Regions from separate parts of the Actinacidiphila sp. bgisy167 genome, predicted to be linked through region 1. Evidence: riboswitches for the same ligand, from Rfam matches in the RefSeq annotation. Region 1 holds a riboswitch; each other region holds the start of a gene.

Region 1 (4,917 bases):
GTTCGGGCCCGCGTTGGCCATGGAGAGCTGGCCAGGCTTGGTGTGCTTGAGCTGGAAGTTCTCGTCGGCGAACTTCTCGCCGTAGATGCTCTTGCCACCGGTGCCGTTGCCGGCGGTGAAGTCGCCTCCCTGGAGCATGAAGTCGGGGATCACGCGGTGGAAGTGCGAGCCCTCGTAACCGAAGCCGTGCTCGCCGGTGGCGAGCTCACGGAAGTTCCGCGCGGTCTTGGGGACCACGTCGTCAAACAGGGTGAACACGATCCGCCCGGCGGGTTCGCCGTCGATCGTGATGTCGAAGAACACGTCGTTGCTGTTCATGCCCCCATTTTCGCATCCGGCGCCCCGGAGTCCCGACGCGGCCCGCGGAAACGGGTTTGACCGGGGCCCGGACGGCACAGCAGCATCCGGTGCATGCCCGAACCCGTGATCCTGGACGGCAGGCACGTCCGCCTGGAGCCGCTGCGCGCCTCCCATACGGACGGCCTGCTGCGCGCCGCCACCGAGTCCCGCGACACCTACGCCTACACCCAGGTGCCGGACGATCACGAGGCGATGGCGCGCTATGTGGAGCAGGCTCTCCAGGAGCAGGCGTCCGGAACCGCGCTTCCCTTCGCCGTGCGGGATGTACGGCGCGACATGCTGGTCGGCTCCACCCGCTTCCTCGACCTCGGCTACTGGACGTCCGACTCCGCCTCCGCGGGCCGCTCCGCGCCCTGCGGCGGCGCGGCGCCGACCGTCGCCGAGATCGGCAGCACGTGGCTCGCCGCCTCCGTCCAGCGCACCCCCTGCAACACCGAGGCGAAGCTGCTGCTCTCCCACGCCTTCGACGTCTGGGGTGTGCTCCGCGTCACCTTGAAGACCGACGCGCGCAACACGCGCTCCCGCACCGCGATCGAGCGGATCGGCGCCCGCTTCGAGGGAATCCGCCGCGCCCATACCCGCGCAGTCGACGGGACCGTCCGCGACAGCGCGTACTACTCGGTCCTCGCCGAGGAGTGGCCCGGCGTCCGCGCCGCGCTCAAGGCCCGCCTTCGCTGAACACGCACCGACGCGTACGGGCCGGCCCCAGCGGGGACCGGCCCGTGCTCGCGGAGAGGCCGACTACGGGATGCGCACACCGGCCTCCGCCGAGAGGCGGTCGACCTCGGCCAGCTCGTCCGCGGTGAGCGGGCCCGCTTCGAGGGCGGCGAGGTTCTGGTCGAGCTGGGTGACGCTGCTCGCGCCGATGAGCACGGAGACGACCCGGGGGTCGCGCAGCACCCAGGTCAGGGCCATCTGCGCCAGGGTCTGGCCGCGCTCCCCGGCGAGCTTGTTGAGCGCGTGCAGGAAGGCGAGCTTGCGTTCGGTCAGGGTGTCGCGCTTGAGGAAGTGTCCGAGCGCCATCCGGGAGTCGGCGGGGACGCCGTCGAGGTAGCGGTCGGTGAGCTGGCCCTGGGCGAGCGGCGAGTAGGCGATGAGGGCGGTGCCGGTGTCGCCGACGGCGTCCAGGACGCCGTCCTCCGGGTCGCGCTGGAGGATGCTGTAGGCGGCCTGGTGGATCAGCAGCGGTGTGCCCAGCTCGCGCAGGATCTCCGTCGCGCGGCGGTGTGCCTCGGCCGGGTAGTTGGAGATGCCGGCGTAGAGGGCCTTGCCCTGCCGTACCGCGGAGTCCAGGGCGCCCATGGTCTCCTCCAGGGGCGTGTCCGGGTCGAAGCGGTGCGAGTAGAAGACGTCCACGTAGTCCAGACCCATGCGGCCCAGGGACTGGTCGAGCGACGACAGAAGGTACTTGCGGCTGCCCCATTCGCCGTACGGACCGGGCCACATGTCGTAACCCGCCTTGGTGGCGATGAAGAGCTCGTCGCGGTACGGGCGGAAGTCCTGGGCGAAGAGCGTGCCGAAGTTCGCCTCGGCCGAGCCGGCGGGCGGGCCGTAGTTGTTGGCCAGGTCGATGTGGACGACCCCGCGGTCGATGGCGCGGCGCAGCACGGCGCGCTGGTTCTCCAGCGGAGACGTGTCGCCGAAGTTGTGCCACAGACCCAGGGACACGACGGGCAGCAGGACCCCGCTGCGCCCGGTCCTGCGGTATTCCATCGAGGCGTAGCGGTCGTCAGCGGCGAGGTAGGGCACGCGAGGGCTCCCAGGCGATGTGAGAAATTGTGCGGGATTGGGAGGCTACGCCGCTCAATCGGTGCTGTCACGTCCGGTTTCGGGGCTTCGAGCGCTGCCGGCCCGCCCTTCTCGCCTCCCTGCGGGGGTGGTTGTGGCGCAGGCCACATCGTGCACCGTTCCGGCGGCGAGCGCGGCGGGAATCGCCGGGCGTCCTCGACGGTTGGCCCCCGAGGGGCGTTGCTCCGGGCGAGCCCTCAGGCGCGGGCGCTCGGGGGCGGGTTGGGCCGCGACGCATCCTCCTTATCGGGCATTGATGCCCTTAATTGGACATATGCGCCTACGGGGCGCCCGGGGAGTGCCGCGGCGTGATGGGTGTCACGCGCCGGACACGCTGCGCAGGCGGCAGGCGACGGGCCGTCCCGGGTGGTCGATCGTTTTCACCCCGCGATATCAGCCGATTACTGTGGGCCAGTCCGTCACCTACGGAGAGCGGACGCTTATCACGTAACGTCACAGAAGCAATTGATCGACTTGCGGTGTGCCGTGAGGCGTGATTCAGCTCCTTGCTCCGGAACTATTCCGTCGTTTAGCTTCCAGACCTCGCAGGACAAATGCCTGCGAGATTCTTCCGGGTGGAACGCCTAGTCCTGCCGCTGCCCGGACGCCGGATGACAAGACCGCACGGCAGGAGCGGGGGACCCAGGTAGTTGCCGTTCCCGTTGGTCTCGGGACGGCTAGGGGTGAAGTCGCAGCGACATGCCTTTATTTGGCGTGCCCATATGCGGCCGGGCATCTCCAGTCCGAACCCGACAGCTTACCTCGCAGGCGTCGGAGAGGAATTCGGCATGCCCGGTAAGGGAAAGCACCGTCGCCCGCGGAACACCCGCATCACCCGAATCAGCGCACTGGCCGGCACCACCGGAGCGGCCGTGGCGCTCCCCATCGTCGGGGCCACCGGCGCCCACGCCGCTCCTGTCGGCGTCTGGGACAAGGTCGCGGCCTGCGAGAGCACCAACAACTGGTCCATCAACACCGGCAACGGCTTCTACGGCGGCCTGCAGTTCACCCAGAGCACCTGGGCCGGCTTCGGCGGCACGAAGTACGCCCCGCGCGCCGACCTCGCGACCAAGGCGCAGCAGATCGCCGTCGCCGAGAAGGTTCTCGCGACCCAGGGCCCGCAGGCCTGGCCCGTGTGCGGCCCCAAGGCCGGTCTGACCAAGGCGATGGCCAACCCGTCGGCCACCCCGCAGAGCGTCGCGGGAGCCGCCGCCAAGCCGGTCGTCAAGGCCGTCAAGTCCGCCCCCGCGAAGAGGGCCGAGGCGCCCAAGAGCGCCGGCGGCTCCTACCGCGTCGTCGGCGGTGACACCCTCTCCAAGATCGCGAAGTCCCAGTCGGTCGAGGGCGGCTGGCAGGAGCTGTACGCGGACAACAAGCCGGTCATCGGCGGCAACCCGAACCTGATCTACCCGGGCCAGGTCCTGTCCCTGGGGGAGAAGGCCACCGCCAAGACCGCGGCGGCGACCGCCAAGGCCGCGAAGGCCGCCCCGGCCGCGGCCCCTGCCGCCAGCGCCTCCGGCTACACCGCCCCCCTCGACCGTGTCACCCTGGGCACCCCTTACCACCGGGCCGGCGCCATGTGGTCCAAGGGCTACCACACCGGCGTCGACTTCATCGCCTCGACCGGCACCAAGGTGAAGTCGATCGCCGCCGGCACCGTGGTCTCCGCGGGCTGGGGCGGTTCGTACGGCAACCAGGTCGTCGTCAGGCACGCCGACGGCCGGTACTCGCAGTACGCCCACCTGTCCGCGCTGTCGGTCTCGGCCGGCCAGCGGGTCTACGCCGGTCAGCAGCTGGGCCTGTCGGGCGCCACCGGCAACGTGACCGGTCCGCACCTGCACTTCGAGATCCGCACCACGCCCGACTTCGGCTCCGACATCGACCCGGTGGCGTACCTGCGCGCCCACGGCGTCACGATCTGACCGGTCCACCGACCGAAACGGTCGACTGACCGGTCGTCATCCGGCGGTATCCGTGCCCTGTTCCCCGTCTCCTGGGGAGCAGGGCACATGCCTTTGGTCTGTGACCGAAAATGGACCGAATATTTTCACCTCTTGTTTCCTCTTGAACGGCTGATCAGTAGCCTCTGTCGCACCTGGCCGTGGATACGGCCGGGCTCCCCGAGTCGCCGAGGAGCTGGAACAGTGATGGAGCGTCCCGCCTGGGCCCCCCAGGGCATCGATCTTTCCGTGCCCAGCGTGTCCCGCATCTACGACTACTATCTGGGCGGCTCCCACAACTTCGAGGTCGACCGGGAGGCCGGGCGGCGAGCCATCGCGGCCTTCCCGGGGCTGCCGAAGATCATGCAGGCCAACCGGGCGTTCATGCGCAGGGCCGTGCGCTTCGCCGTCGACGAGGGCATCACCCAGTTCCTCGACATCGGCTCCGGCATCCCCACCTTCGGCAACGTCCACGAGGTCGCCCAGGCCGCGAGTCCCGGCGCTCATGTCGTCTACGTCGACCACGACCCGGTCGCCGTCGCCCACAGCCGCGCCGTGCTGGAGCGCAGCGAGAACACCGCCGTCGTCGCCGCCGACCTGCGCTCCCCTCACGACATCCTGGACAGCGCGGAAGTGCGCGGGCTCATCGACCTCGACCGGCCGGTCGCCCTGCTGCTCGTCGCGGTCCTGCACTTCCTCGAGGACGCCGACGAACCGGCCAAGGCCGTGGCCGGACTCCGCGACGCCCTCGCCCCCGGCAGCCTGCTGGTCGTCAGCCACGCCTCGGTCGAGGGCGGTCCGCGCAGACCGGAGGAGGGGGAGCAGGTCG
Region 2 (4,917 bases), on a different contig from region 1:
GAGGTGTACGCCGACGAGACGGCGGCCTGCGACTCCGCGGACCTACGGCTGGAGGCGCTCTGACCGCGTTACCGCTCCGGCCCCGTCGCCGGCCTCGTTCCCGCCGGTCCCCGGCCGCGTTCCGGATTGCGGGCGGGGTGCGTCGAGAGGAGATTGGGCGGTAGGCGTGTCGGCGGGAGGCGGGAGGTTCCCATGCCGGTCCTGACGGAGGTCGAGTTTCCCGGTGTGACGGCCCTGCAGTACGAGGAAGCGAACCACCGCGCGGGGTTCGGGCCCGAGCATCCGCCCTCGGGTCTGCTCGCCCACGCCGCCGTGGTCACCAACGAGGGCCTGCGGCTGGTGAACGTCTGGCAGTCCACTCAGGCGCTCGAGTCCTTCATGGAGATCATGCTGCCGGCCGCCAAGGAGTCGGGCTTCCCGGAGCCGAGCGGGCCGCCGAGGATCTCGGAGCTCTACAACTTCGTCGTGCCCTAGCGTCCCGCAGCGCCTGGCGCTGACGCCCGGCGCTCGCGGGAGTCGGGAGGCGGATGCGGACCGGCGGCCCTGGGTGGCGGGGGGTGTCGCCAGGGCCGCCGGAGTTCGTGCGGTCGTTCACGGTCGACGGCCGGTGAACGCCGTCCGCAGCGCGGTCGGTACTGGGGTGGGTCCGGTGGGCGTTGCTCGCGCGTCGTCCCGTACCGGCCGCTCGCCTCAGACCGTGAGGCCCTTGCCGCGCAGCCAGCCCATCGGGCCGATCGGTTCGCCGCCGCCGGGGCGCACCTCGAAGTGCAGGTGGGGGCCGGTGACATTGCCCGTGGCGCCGACGCGGCCGATGGTGTCACCGGTGTTGACCTTGCCGGAGGTGACGATCATCGAGGAGAGGTGGCAGTACCAGAGCTCGGTGCCGTCGTCGAGGGTCAGGATGATGCGGTAGCCGTACGAGCCGGCCCAGCCGGCCGCGGTGATGGTGCCGCCGTGCACGGCCTTGACGGGGGTGCCGGTGGGGGCGGCGAAGTCCTGGCCTGTGTGGGTGTGGGCCCACAGCGAGCTGGACTCGCCGAAGCCGGCGGTCAGCGAGTACGAGGCGACCGGGAGCACGAAGCTCCTGGCGAGCTCGGCGAGGCGCTGGGCCTCCAGCTTCTTCGCCGCCTCCGCCGCGGCCTTCTTCTTGGCGGCCGCTTCGGCGCGGACCCGCTCCTCCGCGGCGGACTTGGCGGCCTTCGCCGTGGCCTCCTGCAGCGCGGCGGTCCTGGCGGCCCGATCGGCGGCCTGCCGCTGCTGCTGGGCCTGGTCGAGGATGCGGCTGCGCAGCACCTCGCCCGCGTCCGGGGTCAGGGCCTCGGCGACGACGGGCTCGGCTTCGGCGGCGCTGTCGTCGCCGACGAGCGCGCCCACGCCGGGCAGTCGGGACGCGTCGGGCAGGTGGGGCAGGGAGACGGCGAGCGGGTTCTTGCCCTCCGCGGTGGCGGCCCCTCCGACGCCCAGTACGGCCACGGCCGCGACCCCGAAGACAGCGGAACCGCGGCCCAGGGAGCGCTGCTTGGCGACGCGGTGCCGGCCGCGCACGGGGCCGGCGGACTCCTCCGTGGGGTTCCAGGGCTCGGCCTGCGGGCCCTCGTCGGGCGCGTCCTCGTGGAGCGCGCCCTCGTCGAGCGCGCCCTCGGTGCTCCGGGGGACGTCGGCCGCCTGGACGGTGCCGAAGGCCTCGATGTCCTCTGGCCGCGGTCCGGCGGCGGCCGGGGTCGCGGCGGCGGTCGCGGCGTATGTCTCGTACGCCCCGTGCCCGGCTCCGTCGTGCTGTGCGGGGACGGTGTCCTGAGGGGTCGTCGTCTCGGTGGGCGCCGTGGCGAGCCAGCCGGCGGCCATGTTCCACTCGCCGGTGTCCCAGCCGTCGATCGCGTTCTTCGTCGGCGGCGCCTGCTCGGCAGCCGGAGGGTTCCAGCCGGCGGCGATGTTCCACTCGGCGGTGTCCCACTCGGGGTACGCGGAGACGGAACCCTGCTGCTGTCCGGGTATGAGGGCAGGCTCGTTCGACGCCACGCGGGCGCACTCCTTTCCTTCCTTCTCGCCTACCGGGTTAGCTGACGGGTTCGGAGCAGGAAGGTCTCCTACGAGGGCCGCGAAGGCCCCCGATTCACCCCAGGAAGTGGTTCCCCGGTTCCCGCGGACGGGATTCGGCAAGCGCGCGGCGCCGCCCTGTCGGCGGCGGGACGACCGCGCTGCGTTATCGAACGTTAATAGAGGCGCCCGCCAATTCCAAGCCACTCTTGCGACTTCCTGACGGGAATCTATGGGGATAGACGCGACATAACAGGACATCGGGCTGCGACCGCCGTGACCAACGGGAAATGTGAGCGTACGTCAGTCGTTATGCGCAAGAGAGTGCCGCGCTTACGAGGAGTGATGCTCACCCCGGGCCCCGGCCGCCGAGGGCGCGCCCCAGACGGCTGTGGAGGCGCTCCGCCGAGGCGTCGGCGGAGCTGTGCGCGGCGAGCATTCCGTGCACTTCACGCTGCAGGACCCGGGTGAACGTGACGTAGTGCGCGGTCGCCGGACGGGCCCTGGCGGCCTGCAGCGCGCACCACAGCAGGGTCGTGTAACCGGGGGTCGCGGCGGTCGGCCGGGGCGAGGACTCCGAGCCGCGGCGCGTGGGGCGGTCGTAGAACCAGGCGCGCGGGTCGTGAGGATCGTCACAGTCGACGTCCCCGGCTCCGTACGCGGATCGCCGTGCGGGAGCGAAGCCGGCTTGCAGCAGTGCCTCTTGGGCGCTGCGTCCGGTCAGGAAACGGATCAGGTCCGAGGCGTCGCCGGGGCGGTCGCTGGTCGCCGCGACACCCAGGCTCTGCCCGCCGAGGGCCGCGACGCCCGGGAGCCGGGCCACGCCGAAGCGCACACCGGGGGCGAGGGCGGCGTCGAGCCGGTTGTAGGCGTAGGGCCAGTTGCGCATCAGCACACTGCGCCCCTCGGCGAACTGGGCGAGGGTGACCGACTCGTCGGCCTCGAGGGACTGCGGGTTGAGGTTGTTGGCGGCGGCCAGCCGGTTGAGCTCGTCCAGGCCCTCGCGCAGCGCGTCCTCGGTGCCCGTGTAGCGTCCGTCGCCGTCGACGAGTTCGACGCCCGCGGTCCACAGGGCTTCAAGGGTGTTGACGGTCAGGCCCTCGTACGCGCGCAGCTGGGTGGTGTAGGCGGCGTGGCCGAGCGGGCGGACGTCGGCGAGCAGGTCGCCGATCGTGGCGTAGCCGGACAGGTCCGCGGGGCGGCGGCCGGCCTTGGCGAGGTCGTCGGTGCGGTAGTAGAGCAGGCCGACGTCGGTGTTGAAGGGCACCGCGTACGTGCGGCCCTTCCAGCGGCCGGCGTCGGCGGCCTGGCGCAGGAAGTCCCCGTCGACGAGGGCGGGGTCGAGCGGACGCAGCAGCCCGCTGTCGGCGAACTCGGGGATCCAGCTGATGTCGAGATTGACGACGTCGTAGCTGGCGCTGCCGGACTGGAAGGCGCCGATCAGCTCGCTGCGCTGCTCGTCGGAGGCGGAGGGCAGCTCGACGAGCCGGGCGGGCCGGTCCGGGTTGCGGCGGTTCCACTCGTCGATCAGGCCGCGGCGGACGCCGGCTCGCCCGCCGGCGGTGAGGTCGGCGTCGCTGGCGACGACGAGCGGCCGGGAGGGGTCGGGGCGCGGCGGCGGGGCCGGGGCCGCGGTGGGGCCGATGCACGCCCCTGCCGCCAGCATGAGCAGGAAGCCCATGACGCTCCGCCGCCGGCTCCGCGAAGGCACGGCGGGACGCGGCAGCGCCGTGGCGTGCGGGTGCGGACGGGCGCCGCTCGCACCGCGGGGGGCCGGGGCTGTCATGACCCTCCCGTGGTGAGGCGGTCTATGGTCTCCGCGACCCGGTTCGGCAGATCCCGCGTGATCGCGAGGCACGCGCCGCCGTTCTCCGTCACCGCCTTGTTGAAGTGCAGCGAGCAGCCGTAGGCCTCCAGGGAGACCACCAGGACGGGGACGTCCGTGTCCGGCGGCTCCTCGCCGGCGCTGTCCTCGTCGTCGGTGATCAGGACGATCAGGGCGCCGGGGGAATCGGCCAGGGCCCGGGACCATTGGCGCAGGGCGGCGGCCACGGGGGCGTCGCGCTCGACGGAGGCCAGTTCGCGGATCGCGGCGTCCCGCGCGGCCGCGTCGTGCGCCCCGATGTCCAGGAGGGTGCGGCCGGGCACCGCGGCGATGCCGTAGCGGTAACCGGAGGCACGGGCCAGCACGGAGCGCACGAGCGGGATGTTGGCGCGGGAGTGGGAGGAGCTGGAGACGTCGACGGCGAAGAGGACGTCACGCCGGGTGCCGGCGGCCTCCCCGCCGGCACGCAGCGCGTCCTCGATGTCCTCGCGGGTCGGCGGCCGGCCGCCCGCCCGGGGGTCCGCGACGAAGACGGCGCTGTCCAGCGGGGTGTCGTCGGCCTCTTCCGTCCCGCTGACGTCGGTACGGAAGCCCTGTGCCGCGAGCGCCCGCTGCCCCGGGCGGGAGCCGAGCCACGCGCCGAGCCGGCGCACCGCCTCGGCGCGGTCGGCGCGGTCGGCCCGGCCGGTCTCCCACGTCACCGGTACGAAGGTGAGGCGCAGGGGCGGCACGTCGGAGGGGTAGTAGGCGGTGTAGGGGTCGGACTGGTTCCCCAGGCAGGGGGGACGGGATTCCAGGGTTGGGGTGACGAGCCCGGCCAGGGTGGACTCGGCGGTCAGCAGGGCCTGCTGGGTGCCGCCCCGTTCGACCAGCCAGGTGCGGGCGGAGCAGGCCAGTGCCCGGTCGTCCGCCGGGGGGACGGCGTCCGTGGTGACCCGGGTGCCGGGCCTCAGGTGCAGCAGCTGGTGCAGGGCCGCGTCCGAGGAGTGCGGTTCGGCGCTGCGGACTACCACGTCCTGCGCGTGGGCGGCGTCGACGAGTTGCTGCACGGTGCT
Region 3 (4,917 bases), on a different contig from region 1:
GGGAGGTGGCGCGCCCGGCCCGGGCCGGGTCGGCGGAGCCATGGCCCCCGGAGGAGAGCACCTCGGCGCGCTGGGCGGCGGTCAGCCGGTCGAGCAGTCGCCGCGCGGAGGCCAGGCGCTGTTCCACGGTGCGCTTGTGGCGGGCGAGTTCGGCGCGGCTGCCGCGCAGCTCGTCGATCTCGGCGGCGGCTTCGGCGCGCAACTGCTCGACGCCCCGCCGCTGGGCGGACAGGACGCGCAGCGCGGCGCTCTGGCGGCTGCTCATCCGGTCCAGCATGCCGGCGCGCTCCAGGTAGTCGCCGGGGGAGGAGTCGAGGGCCAGCTGGACTGCGGGGTCGAGGCCGCCGCTGCGGTACTGGGCGGTGGCGAGGGAGCCGAGGCCGTCGCGGGCGTCGCCTAGGCGTTCGGTCCTGCGGGCGAGTTCGTCCTGGAGCCGCTCGATCCGCTCGGTGGCCGTGTCCGCCTTCTCCTTCGCGCCGTTGTACCGCTCGGTGGCCTGCTCGGCCTCCTCGTAGAGCCGGTCCACCTCGGCCCTGGCCTCGTCCGTGGTCAGCCGGGGCTCCGCGTGCCCGGCCTCCCCGAACACCGTCACCGTTGCCGCGCCCGCCAGGGCGAGACCGACGGCGGTGCGCAGGGTCGTGCCTGCGGGTCCGCGTTCCTTGGGCCTTCTGTGCGACGCCACGCGCCGTGACTCCTTCCGGGCTGTTCCGTACACCCCCCGGCGGTCCGGCGGCGGGCGGACGGGGCGCCGTCCGCCGCCGGACCTTCGGCGGGGGCGGCCGTGCCGAGGACGGGGTCCTCACGGCAGTGGGGATCGGCCACCTGGGGCAGGACGCTAAACCGGGACGCCGCGGGGGAGCCGGGGAGTGTGCGGGACTGGTCCGATTCGGCCGCGGACTGCCCGTGGATGACCGCTGTTCGACGGGTGACCTGGTCACTTGCGGTCCGGCCGTGATCGATGCCGCGGAAGAGTCCGACCTCGGTGCGGGGCGCTGCTACGGGCTGGCTAGGGTCCTGAGCCATGGACGTACTCATCAACCTGATCGTCGGCCTGCACATCGTCGGCATCGCCGCCCTTCTCGGCGGCTTCCTCACCCAGATGAAGGCCATGGGCCGCGGCGAGGCCCGTTTCGTGCCGGGCATGCTGCACGGCGCGCTGACCATGCTGGTCACGGGCGCGCTGCTGGTCGGCCTCAACCAGGCCGACGACCAGCCGGTGAACAACATCAAGATCGGTGTGAAGCTCGCGATCCTGGTGGTCGTCCTCGGCCTGGTCTACGTCAAGCGGGACGAGGAGAAGGTGCCGGCGGCGGCCTTCGGCACCGTGGGCGCGCTGACCACCGCCAACATCTTCATCGCGGTGCTGTGGACCTGAGCCCGGCCGCGGCCGGCCGGGCGGGGGCTCAGGCCATCCGGGCGTAACCGTAGATCGGCATCTCCGTGATCGGGGCGATCTTCACCACGCTCCCGGTGTGGGGGGCGTGGATCATCTGGCCGCCGCCGATGTAGAGGCCGACATGGGTGATGTCGGAGTAGAAGAAGACCAGGTCACCGGGTTGCAGCTGGCTCGCGCTCACGCGGCTGCCGAAGTCGACCTGGTCGTAGGTGGTACGGGGGATCTTGACGCCCGCGGCGCCCCAGGCGGCCTGGGTCAGGCCCGAGCAGTCGTAGGAGTTGGGGCCGGTGGCCCCGTACACATAGGGCTTGCCCAGCTGCGCGCGCGCGAACGCGATCGCCGTGGCCGCCTTGGCGGCGTAGCTGCCGGACGCCGGTGGCGTCGAGCCCGTGGATCCGGTGGATCCGGTGGATCCGGTGGAGGAGCCGGCCTCCTTGGCGGCCTTCTCCCTGGCGGCGATCTCCGCGGCCTTCGCGGCCGCCTCCTCCTGGCGCTTCTTCTCCAGCGCCGCCAGCCGTGCCTTCTCCTGGGCGGTGAGGCTGTTCAGCAGCTTCTGCGCCGCGGCGAGCTTCTGTTTGACCGCGGTCTTCTCCGCGTTCAGCCGCTGCTGCGCCTCGGTGAGCTCGTGCAAACTCTCGACGGCCTCGGCGCGCCTGGCCGTCGTCTCGGCCTGTTCGGAGCGGAAGGTCTCCAGCGCGTGCTCCTGCTGTTCGGACAGGCGGTCCATCAGGTGCGCCTGCTCCAGGAACCCCTGGGGGTCGGAAGTGAGCAGGAACGTCGCCGTGCCGTCCAGACCGCCGCTGCGGTACTGCGCCGCGGCGTACTCGCCGATGGTGCGGCGGGCGGCGTTCAGCGTCTCGGTCTTGCGGGCCACCTGGTCCAGCAGCGCGTCGGCGCGTGCGCGCTGCCGCTGTGTCTGCTCCTTGGCGCCGTTGTAGCGCTCGGTGGCGGCCTCAGCCTGGTGGCGGAGCGTGTCGACCTGGGCCTTGACCTCGGTGATCGAGGGCTTGTCCGGTGAGGCGGGGGCCGCGCTCGCGCTTTCGCCGAAGAGGGTGACGGTCGCCAGTGCGGCGGTCGTGAGTCCCACCGCGGCCCGGGGGCCGGGGACGGTCAGCGGATGCGGGCGCGGCTTGCGGTGCGTCGCCAAGTCTGGCGGCTCCTTCCGTGGACCGCCTACCGGGTTAGCTGTCGGGTTCGGGCTTCGGAAGGCCGCCCTACGGTGCGTACGGGCGCACACTGCGCTCGTACGGACCGATTCACCCCAAGGTCGTTCGGGTCCCCGGCTCCGGCGGTCGCCGGACTCAGCGGAGGCGGCCCGTGACGGCACGGTCGCCGCCGCTGGAGCGGACCGCCTGATCCGGCACGGTAGTCACTGCGGGGGCCCCTGGGAACCCTGGTGTTCGAATTGTCCGCAATCATTTCGTGACCTTCACCTTCCCCGGACGGTTCCCGGAGGCTGCGGACCGGGCCCGCGGGGCCGTGTCCGGCGGTCAACGCGCCCAAGGGGGCCGGGCTCGGGCAAGGCGGGCAACGCTGTCCGCCGCACGGCCTAGACTCGGGAGGCGATGAGCAGCCTCTTTGACGACAGCTTCCTGGCCGGCCTCGAACCGAGGGAGGGGGAGCCCCCGCCGCCTCCCGAGGAAGAGCCGGACACGGTCCCCGACGACCTCTTCGAGGGGCGCTTCGACGCGCCCGTCGACCGGGACGCGTACTACCGGGACGGGGCCCCGCGCCCGGCCCTCGATCCGGCCGCGCTGCTCGAGGGGCTCAACGAGCAGCAGCGCGCCGCCGTCGAGCACACCGGTTCCCCGCTGCTCATCGTCGCCGGCGCGGGCTCCGGCAAGACCCGGGTGCTCACCCACCGCATCGCGTACCTGCTGGGCGCCCGCAAGGTGCACCCCGGCCAGATCCTGGCGATCACCTTCACCAACAAGGCGGCCGGGGAGATGAAGGAGCGCGTCGGGCAACTGGTCGGCCCGCGCGCCAATGTGATGTGGGTCTCCACCTTCCACAGCGCGTGCGTCCGCATCCTGCGCCGGGAGTCCAAGCGGCTCGGCTTCACCTCCAGCTTCTCGATCTACGACGCGGCCGACTCCAAGCGCCTGATGGCCCTGGTCTGCCGCGACCTGGACCTGGACCCCAAGCAGTTCCCGCCGAAGTCCTTCAGCGCCAAGGTCTCCAACCTCAAGAACGAGCTCATCGACGAGGAGACCTTCGCCGGCCAGGCCGAGAACGCCTTCGAGAAGAAGCTCGCCGAGGCCTACGCGATGTACCAGTCGCGGCTGCGCGAGGCCAACGCGCTCGACTTCGACGACATCATCATGACCACGGTCAACCTGCTCCAGGCCTTCCCTGACGTGGCCGAGCACTACTGGCGCCGCTTCCGGCACGTCCTCGTCGACGAGTACCAGGACACCAACCACGCCCAGTACACCCTGGTGCGCGAGCTGGTCGGCACCGGGGACGCGGGCGAGGGCGAGGAGCCCGCCGAGCTGTGCGTGGTCGGTGACGCCGACCAGAGCATCTACGCCTTCCGCGGCGCGACCATCCGCAACATCCTCCAGTTCGAGGAGGACTACCCGCAGGCCCGCACCATCCTGCTGGAGCAGAACTACCGCTCCACCCAGAACATCCTGACCGCCGCCAACGCCGTCATCGAGCGCAACGCCTCCCGCCGGCCGAAGAACCTCTGGACCGAAGCCGGGCAGGGCCCGGTCATCACCGGCTATGTCGCCGACCAGGAGCACGACGAGGCGCAGTTCATCGCCGACGAGATCGACCGGCTCACCGACGCCGGGGACGCCCGTCCCGGCGACGTCGCCGTCTTCTACCGGACCAACGCGCAGTCCCGTGTCTTCGAAGAGGTCTTCATCCGCGTCGGCCTGCCCTACAAGGTCGTCGGCGGGGTCCGCTTCTACGAGCGCAAGGAGGTCCGGGACGTCCTGGCCTACCTGCGCGTGCTGGCCAACCCCGAGGACACCGTCCCGCTGCGCCGCATCCTGAACGTGCCCAAGCGCGGCATCGGGGAGCGCGCCGAGGCGATGGTCGACGCTCTCGCCGCGCGCGAGCGCATCTCCTTCGCCGCCGCGCTGCGCCGGGTCGACGAGGCCTTCGGCATGGCCGCCCGCTCGGTCAACGCCGTCAAGCGGTTCAACGAGCTGCTGGAGGAGCTGCGCACGGTCGTGGACTCCGGCGCCGGCCCCGCCACCGTCCTGGAGGCCGTGCTGGAGCGCACGGGCTATCTGGCGGAGCTGCAGGCATCCACCGACCCGCAGGACGAGACCCGCATCGAGAACCTCCAGGAACTCGCCGCGGTGGCCCTGGAGTTCGAGCAGGAGCGCACCGACGAGGAGCCCGGCACGCTCGCCGAGTTCCTGGAGCGCGTCGCGCTGGTCGCCGACTCCGACCAGATCCCGGACGACGACGAGGGCGGCGGCGTCATAACGCTGATGACGCTGCACACCGCCAAGGGCCTGGAGTTCCCCGTGGTCTTCCTGACCGGCATGGAGGACGGGGTCTTC

The links. A riboswitch is a leader RNA that binds a small molecule or an ion and turns the genes downstream of it on or off. The one in region 1 is predicted to bind cyclic di-AMP.
Region 2: linked by a shared signal. The riboswitch ahead of AC3ET4_RS15780 (M23 family metallopeptidase) and the one ahead of AC3ET4_RS14295 (transglycosylase family protein) in region 1 are both predicted to bind cyclic di-AMP.
Region 3: linked by a shared signal. The riboswitch ahead of AC3ET4_RS17765 (C40 family peptidase) and the one ahead of AC3ET4_RS14295 (transglycosylase family protein) in region 1 are both predicted to bind cyclic di-AMP.

The regions. Positions count from the first base shown of each region.
Region 1 covers NZ_JBYIQP010000029.1:51,289-56,205, reverse strand. Annotated here, with positions in the region: gene AC3ET4_RS14310 (peptidylprolyl isomerase) at 1-318, opposite strand, end outside; gene AC3ET4_RS14305 (GNAT family N-acetyltransferase) at 412-1,038, shown strand; gene AC3ET4_RS14300 (aldo/keto reductase) at 1,102-2,109, opposite strand; cyclic di-AMP (ydaO/yuaA leader) riboswitch at 2,744-2,934, shown strand; gene AC3ET4_RS14295 (transglycosylase family protein) at 2,937-4,070, shown strand; gene AC3ET4_RS14290 (SAM-dependent methyltransferase) at 4,296-4,917, shown strand, end outside.
Region 2 covers NZ_JBYIQP010000034.1:53,257-58,173, reverse strand. Annotated here, with positions in the region: gene AC3ET4_RS15790 (DUF6227 family protein) at 1-63, shown strand, start outside; gene AC3ET4_RS15785 (hypothetical protein) at 193-474, shown strand; gene AC3ET4_RS15780 (M23 family metallopeptidase) at 691-1,845, opposite strand; cyclic di-AMP (ydaO/yuaA leader) riboswitch at 2,031-2,169, opposite strand; gene AC3ET4_RS15775 (extracellular solute-binding protein) at 2,387-3,718, opposite strand; gene AC3ET4_RS15770 (caspase, EACC1-associated type) at 3,820-4,917, opposite strand, start outside.
Region 3 covers NZ_JBYIQP010000043.1:16,344-21,260, forward strand. Annotated here, with positions in the region: gene AC3ET4_RS17755 (C40 family peptidase) at 1-682, opposite strand, end outside; gene AC3ET4_RS17760 (hypothetical protein) at 1,022-1,375, shown strand; gene AC3ET4_RS17765 (C40 family peptidase) at 1,404-2,543, opposite strand; cyclic di-AMP (ydaO/yuaA leader) riboswitch at 2,552-2,713, opposite strand; gene pcrA (DNA helicase PcrA) at 2,962-4,917, shown strand, end outside.